2 regions of the Pseudomonas sp. JDS08PS003 genome follow, and region 2 is predicted to be linked to the other one. Evidence: riboswitches for the same ligand, from Rfam matches in the RefSeq annotation. Region 2 holds a riboswitch; the other holds the start of a gene.
What was found. Region 2 has a riboswitch for cobalamin ahead of P7C00_RS12265 (TonB-dependent receptor plug domain-containing protein). Riboswitches for the same ligand answer to the same signal wherever they lie in the genome.
Positions count from the first base shown of each region.

Region 1: it holds a riboswitch for cobalamin, as region 2 does, so the genes downstream of both, cobO (cob(I)yrinic acid a,c-diamide adenosyltransferase) here and P7C00_RS12265 (TonB-dependent receptor plug domain-containing protein) in region 2, are expected to answer to the same signal.

Region 1 covers NZ_CP120724.1:5,407,724-5,411,307, reverse strand. Annotated here, with positions in the region: gene P7C00_RS23870 (sorbosone dehydrogenase family protein) at 1-356, opposite strand, end outside; gene P7C00_RS23865 (hypothetical protein) at 427-1,008, opposite strand; cobalamin riboswitch at 1,178-1,411, shown strand; gene cobO (cob(I)yrinic acid a,c-diamide adenosyltransferase) at 1,491-2,102, shown strand; gene P7C00_RS23855 (cobyrinate a,c-diamide synthase) at 2,113-3,435, shown strand; gene bluB (5,6-dimethylbenzimidazole synthase) at 3,428-3,584, shown strand, end outside.
Region 2 covers NZ_CP120724.1:2,670,085-2,673,668, reverse strand. Annotated here, with positions in the region: gene P7C00_RS12275 (arginine N-succinyltransferase) at 1-497, shown strand, start outside; gene P7C00_RS12270 (arginine N-succinyltransferase) at 547-1,620, shown strand; cobalamin riboswitch at 1,654-1,857, shown strand; gene P7C00_RS12265 (TonB-dependent receptor plug domain-containing protein) at 1,886-3,584, shown strand, end outside.

The sequences.
Region 1 (3,584 bases), 2.7 Mb from region 2:
CGGCCCATTACTTTTCCGGCGATCCAGCCACGAATGCCCTGACTGTCATCCGGCTTGGGTGGTGCATTGGTTTCAGCTACCAATACATCGCCATTGGGCAATACATACAGCCAGCGTGGGTGGTCGAGGTTTTCGGCGAAGGCGGCAACCTGGGTGCCGGCTGCGGCCGTGGGTTTTGCGCCTTGGGGCCAGCCGATGGCAGGGGCAATATTGACCGTGGGGATCAGCGTGGGATTGGGTTCCGGCAGCTTGGGGTTCGGTCCGGTGCCGTCTGAGACTTGCAGGCTGGAGGTTTCGCCGCAGGCGGTGAGGCCGGCGGCGATAACGATAAGCAAGGTGTGTTGAAGCTTGAGCATGCTGATTTCCCTATGAGTGCACGAACGTCGTAGTCATAGAGGAGCATAGCCAGTCGATGGTTCCGCCTGATCAGCGGGCCTCCTTGAACAGTACGGCAATACCCGGATGGTAGTGGCCGCTTTCGTTATGCAGCTTGCGGTAGGCGTAGGGGAAGTACCAGGCTACGGCGCAGCAGTGCTCCTTTTGCAACTCGTCCAGCATGTCCTGAAGTTCTTCGGGAGAGGCGCTGTGCTGGGCTTTTTGCGGGGCTACAAACAGGCAGCCGAGCCTCAGGTCGCTGGGATAGCTGATCTTTTTGGCGTCACTGGCAATGTCCAGCAATGGCTGGGTCAGGTGCAGGCTGTTGACCCGTGGCCAGCGCTGAGTGGTCTGGATATAAGCGCGTTCGTCCTTGGTGGCCAGATACAGGTCGGTACGAGCGTTGCGAGCACCTTCCTCCTGCTGCTTCTTGCTGGGGCTGTGTTCCAGGCTGATCATCTCCGCCATCCAGGCGGCCGCGGAGAGTAATCCCAGGTTGGCCTTTTCATCGAACCAGTACGGGGTTTCGTTATCGCCGCGGACTGCGTTGTAGCGGTCAATGCAATCGAACCAGCGTTCCAGCATCGGGCGCAGGAATTCCAGCTTTGGATTGCTGATGATCATGCCTTGCATCGAACTCACCCCTTATTGTTGTGTGGCAGGACCTGGGTCCCGGAATGTGGCTATTTGATATCATTGCTCTGAGTGTGGCACAAGATTGGCGCCAGTTTGTTGATGCAGTGCAGTTTTGTGCGATGTGCGACGGCCGGCTTTAATTGACGCTCCACCCCCAACCCTCTAACCTTCGCGACTTGTTTCAGGTGCTCTGTGGCCCGTGGTCGACAGAGTGAAACAGGGAAGCCGGTCAGTGCCTGTTCCAGCGATGGACACGGCAACGATTCCGGCGCTGCCCCCGCAACGGTAGATGAGTCAAGGCTGTGCCAGATGCCACTGTGTCGATGACATGGGAAGGCGCGCAGCCCGGCAGCGATGCCCCTCATGAGCCCGGAGACCGGCCTGATCCATCCAACGGCATCACGGTGGGCGATGCCAGGCTAGCGCCGTCTCTTTCTTTTCCTGCCCGCCGTTCCCCAGCCCCAACGGAGAGCTGCCCCATGAGTGAATCCCCCGATCGTGACGAACGCCATCTGGCGCGCATGTTGCGCAAAAAAGCCGTGATCGATGAGCGCATCGCCAACTCGCCCAACGAATGTGGCTTGTTGCTGGTGCTGACCGGCAATGGCAAGGGCAAGAGCAGTTCGGCCTTCGGCATGCTGGCGCGGTCCATGGGCCACGGTATGCAGTGCGGCGTGGTGCAGTTCATCAAGGGCCGTAACAGCACCGGCGAAGAGTTGTTCTTCCGGCGTTTTCCAGAGCAGGTGCGGTTTCACGTGATGGGTGAGGGTTTCACCTGGGAAACCCAGGATCGCCAGCGCGACATTGCTGCGGCCGAAGCGGCCTGGGCGGTATCCAGGGAGCTGCTGAACGACCCGGAGATTGGCCTGGTAGTACTCGACGAGTTGAACATCGCCCTCAAGCACGGCTACCTGGATCTGGATCAGGTGCTCAGTGACCTGCAGGCCCGTCCCCCCATGCAGCACGTGGTGGTAACCGGCCGCGGCGCCAAGCCGGAGATGATCGAGCTGGCGGATACCGTCACTGAAATGGGCATGATCAAGCATGCGTTCCAGGCCGGTATCAAGGCGCAGAAAGGTGTTGAGCTGTGAGTGTGAATTCATGACCGATGTTCGTCATTGCCCGGCGGTATTGATCGCCGCGCCGGCTTCCGGCCAGGGCAAGACCACCGTGACCGCGGCATTGGCCCGTTTGCACCGCAACCAGGGGCGCAAGGTACGGGTATTCAAGTGCGGTCCGGATTTTCTCGATCCAATGATTCTTGAGCGAGCCAGCGGTGCTCCGGTGTACCAGCTGGACATGTGGATGGTCGGGGAGCAAGAAAGCCGCCGCTTGCTTTGGGAGGCTGCGGGCGAAGCGGACCTGATTCTGATCGAGGGGGTCATGGGGCTGTTCGACGGCACGCCCTCCAGCGCGGATCTGGCACGGCATTTCGGAGTCCCGGTGCTGGGGGTGATCGATGGCACCGCCATGGCCCAGACCTTTGGTGCGCTGGCCCTGGGACTGGCCCGCTATCAGCCGGACCTGCCGTTCGCTGGGGTGCTGGCCAACCGGGTAGGCACCTTGCGTCACGCGCAGTTGCTTGAAGGCAGCCTCACCGAGGGACTGCGCTGGTATGGAGCCTTGTCCCGGGAGACTGACATCGAGCTGCCCAGCCGCCATTTGGGGCTGGTGCAGGCCAGCGAACTGAATGATCTGGACCTGCGTCTTGATGCCGCCGCTGCAGCCCTGGCCAGCAGTTGCCAAGTGGCACTGCCGCCGGCAGTGAGCTTTGCCGCACCCACGCCGGAGCCCTGCGAGCCTTTGCTGGCGGGTGTGCGAATCGCCGTAGCGCGGGATGAGGCGTTTGCCTTTACCTATGGCGCCAACCTGGATCTGTTGCGGGCCATGGGCGCGCAGTTGAGCTTCTTCTCGCCGATTCATGACACCGAGTTGCCGGAGGCGGACAGTTTGTACCTGCCCGGTGGCTACCCCGAATTGCACCATCAGGCACTGGCGCAAAACACCGCGATGCTGGGCGCTATTCGTGCTCACCATGGTGCGGGCAAGCCGTTGCTCGCGGAGTGTGGTGGCATGCTGTATTTGCTGGACTCCCTGACCGACGTCGAAGGGCTGCGTGCCAATCTCTTGGGGTTGCTGCCCGGCGATGCCGTGATGCAAAAACGCCTGGCGGCCCTGGCCTTGCAAGCGGTGGAGTTGCCGGAGGGCAGCTTGCGTGGCCACACCTATCATCATTCCCTGACCAGCACGCAACTCGAGCCGATTGCCCGTGGCATCAGTCCCAATGGTGGTCGTGGTGCGGAAGCGGTGTATCGCGATGGGCGGATGACTGCCTCCTATGTGCACTTTTACTTTCCGTCCAATCCGGCGGCGGTGGCGGCGTTGTTCGTGCCGGCTTCTGCAGAGGGCGTGGCAGGTGAGTGAGCAGGGGTTTTCTGCGGCGGAGCGTGAGGCGGTTTATCGCGCCATTGCCGAACGCCGGGACATGCGTCACTTCGCCGGTGGCAGTGTCGCGCCCGAGCTGCTGCAGCGTTTGCTGGAAGCGGCGCATCAGGCGCCCAGTGTCGGGTTGA
Region 2 (3,584 bases):
CGCCGTTCTGGGAGGCGGTGGGCCAGCACTTCTTCGACCTGCCCTACATCGAGGCCGAACGCCTGTGCGCCCTGCAGGGCCGGGGCTTTCTGGCCGAACTCATGCCCCAGTACCCGCTGTACATCCCGATGCTGCCGCAGTCGGCCCAGGACTGCATCGGACAGATTCACCCCTATGCGCGAGAAGCCTGCGACATCCTGGTCGACGAGGGTTTTGCGCCTACCCAGTATGTGGACCTGTTTGATGCCGGACCGACCCTGCAAGCCCGCAACAACCAGCTACGCTCGATCGTTCAGAGCCGGGTCGCGATCAGCTACCTCAGCCCCCAGAGCGGCCGCGGTCGCCACTGGTTGCTGAGCAATGACCGACTGCAAGGATTTCGCGCCATTGTCGCGCCCCTGGATGAAGCCCCGGGCGATGTGGTCGGGCTCGACCTGTCGATGCTCCAGGCCCTGCAACTGACACCGGGCGAACCGGTACGGGGAATCGCGTTATGAGTTGCCCGCTGTTGCTGCGCTGCCCGGGACCGCTGCAAGGAGTCCACCGATGATCGTCCGTCCGATCCGCGTTACCGATCTGCCGGGGGTGCTGGCCTTGCTGGAAGGCAGCTGTCGCGAGTTGAACAACCTCTCCACCGACCCCGAGCGCCTGGCCCATCGCTTGCGCTGGGCTCAGCGCACCTTCGCCAGCCAGGTGGAACGGGCCGATGCCGACTACCTGTTCGTGCTGGAGGACGACGACCAGCAAGTCATCGGCATTTGTGGCCTGAGCGGCGCCATCGGCCTGCGCGAGCCTTGCTACAACTACCGGGTCGGCATCACCCGTGGCAGAGCCCCGGGGCTGGGTATCGACAAGCAGGTTCCGACCCTGTTCCTGTGCAACGAGATGACCGGGCAATCCCAGCTGTGCTCGCTGTTTCTGCGGCGCGACCAGCGCCAGGGCTACACCGGCCGCCTGCTGTCCACTGCACGCTTGCTGTTCGTCGCCGAGCACCCGGCGCTGTTCGGCGACAAGCTGGTGGCCGAATTGCGTGGCCAGCTCGACAGCCAGGGCTGCTCACCGTTCTGGGACAGCCTGGGGCGACACTTCTTCAAGATGGACTTCCAGCAGGCCAATCGCCTGTCCAGCCATGGCAGCAAATCCTTCATCGCCGAACTGATGCCGCGCCAGCCGCTGTACACCTGCCTGCTCAGCCCACAGGCCCAGGCGGCCATCGGCCAGGCCCACCAGAGCACCGAGCAGGCGGTGAACATCCTGCGCGACGAAGGCTTCAGCCATCAGGGCTGCATCGATATCTTCGACGGCGGGCCGCTGATCGAGGCCGAAGTGGCGAAGATCCGCAGCGTGCGTGAAAGCCAGACCCTGCCCTTGCTGGTGGGCCGCCCGGACGAACAGGCGCCGGTGTGGCTGATTCACAACCGCCGCCTGGAAAGCTGCCGCATCACCGCCGCCCCTGGGCGCCTGGTTTCGGGCTGCCTGCTAGTGGACCGCCTAACCGCCAAACGCCTGCAACTGCAGCCAGGGGACTCGGTACGCGCCGTGCCACTGTTGGCCTGCCCGGCGCGGCCTCTGGGCCCGTCCGGAATCGCCCTCGCGCCTGGCGCCGCCCTGCCCCTGTAGCCACGAGATTGACGAACGCCGGGGCGAATGTTCATATGCCGCCCAGTTTCAGGTGCCTCATGCCGCCGTGCACGAGGTGAAACGGGAAACCGGTGCGCCCCTTCAGGGCCAGTCCGGTGCTGCCCCCGCAACGGTAAGCGAGTGCTGCATTCAACACGCCACTGTACCCAAGGTATGGGAAGGCGAATGCCGCCAGACTCGCAAGCCCGGAGACCGGCCTGGAACTTCTGTTTGGCAATCCTGCGGTGGGCGGGCATGGGCCGGTATGGTCGCGTGCCTGTGGCCGATACCTTCTCCTGCGTGCTTCCCGAAGACACTTTCGAGAAGACCAAGAATGACAACAACCTTCAACACTTACCCTGCCTGCGACTGGCGTGCACCGCGCCGCTCCCTGGGCGGCGCCCTGCTGGGCTGCCTGTTCAGCCCCCTGCTGCTGGCCGAGGACGGCGGCTTGCAACTGGAGCAGCAGTTCGTTTCCGCGCCTTCGGTGGAATCCACCACCGTGGCCGAGATGGCCAGGTACGGCAGCAAGGTGGAGATCATCGATCGCCAGCAGATCGAACGCGCCGGCCCCAGCAGCGACATCACCCGGGTCCTGCAGATGTACGTGCCCGGCCTCTACGTCGCGCCGAAAAACGGCCCCTTCGACTACGGCACCTATTCCCTGCTTGGGGGCCGCAACGACGACACCCTGATCCTGCTGGACGGCGTACGCCTGAACAACCGCCTGTACGGCGGCCTGTACCTGGACACCTTGCCGGCCAATGCCATCGAGCGCATCGAGGTGCTCAAGGGCGGCCAGAGCCTGCTGTTCGGTACCCAGGCGGTGTCCGGGGTGATCAACATCGTCACCCGCAGCCCCCAGACCCGCGACACCTCCGGCGAGGTCAACCTGGGCCTGGACAGCTTCATGGGCCAAAGCGGCGATGCCCGGGTGGAGCGCATCCTCAGCAACGGCTTGGGCGACCTGGGCCTGCTGGCCTATGTCAGCCACAACGTCTCCGATGGTTACCAGCCCTATCGCAACAGCGCCTACAGCGCCAGCACCCGGGACAAGAAACGCGCCTATGAAGTGACCACCTTCGGCGCCAAGGCGATCCAGGGCTTCGCCGACGATTCGCGCCTGGAACTGTTCTACCAGTACAGCGATGCCAACCTGGATTTCGCCCGCCCGGTGAACAACAAGAAAACCACCAACGACCGCGTCCAGCAGATCGCCACCGCGACCTTCGAGCAGCGCCTGAGCGAGCGCTTCAGCTACTTCATCAAGGGCCATGTCAACGACTGGGACACGCGCTACACCAAGATCGACAGCCTCAAAGACGGCAGTCTGGTGACCAGGAACCGTAACGACTACTGGGGCTTCACCGACTGGGGCCTGCAGGCCGAAGGCAAGGCCGAGCTGGACGGCGGCCATGTGCTGGTGTTCGGCACCGACAACCAGTGGTTCAAGGGCCAGGACGATGTGCTCAAGATCGACAATAACCAGGCCCAGGCCAATGCCCTGTACACCCAGTTGCGGCCGGTGTTCGCGGCCCTGCCCGACTGGCATCCGAGCCTGGGCATCCGCCACGAGAAGATGAGCGGCGGCGAGAGCGCCACCGTGGGCATGCTCACCTCCCTGTACGACCTCAATGCCCATTGGCAGCTGCGCGGCCAGTACGGCAGCGCCTTCAAGCTGCCCAACGCCGAGCAGCTGTTCGTCAACGAGGACTACGAACAAGGCAACCGCAACCTCAAGCCGGAAAAGAGCCTGAATGCTGAACTCGGCCTGGACTACAAGGGCAGCCTGCTGGCCGGCGAGTTCAACGCCAGCGTCACCGCCTTCCAGCGCAAGATCGACGACCTGATCGCCCTCGATGGCATCCACTGGGTCAATGGCGAGGGGCGGATCAAGGTGCGCGGCATGGAGGTCGACGGCCGCTGGCAGTTCAGCCCGCGATGGAACCTCTCGGCGGACCTGA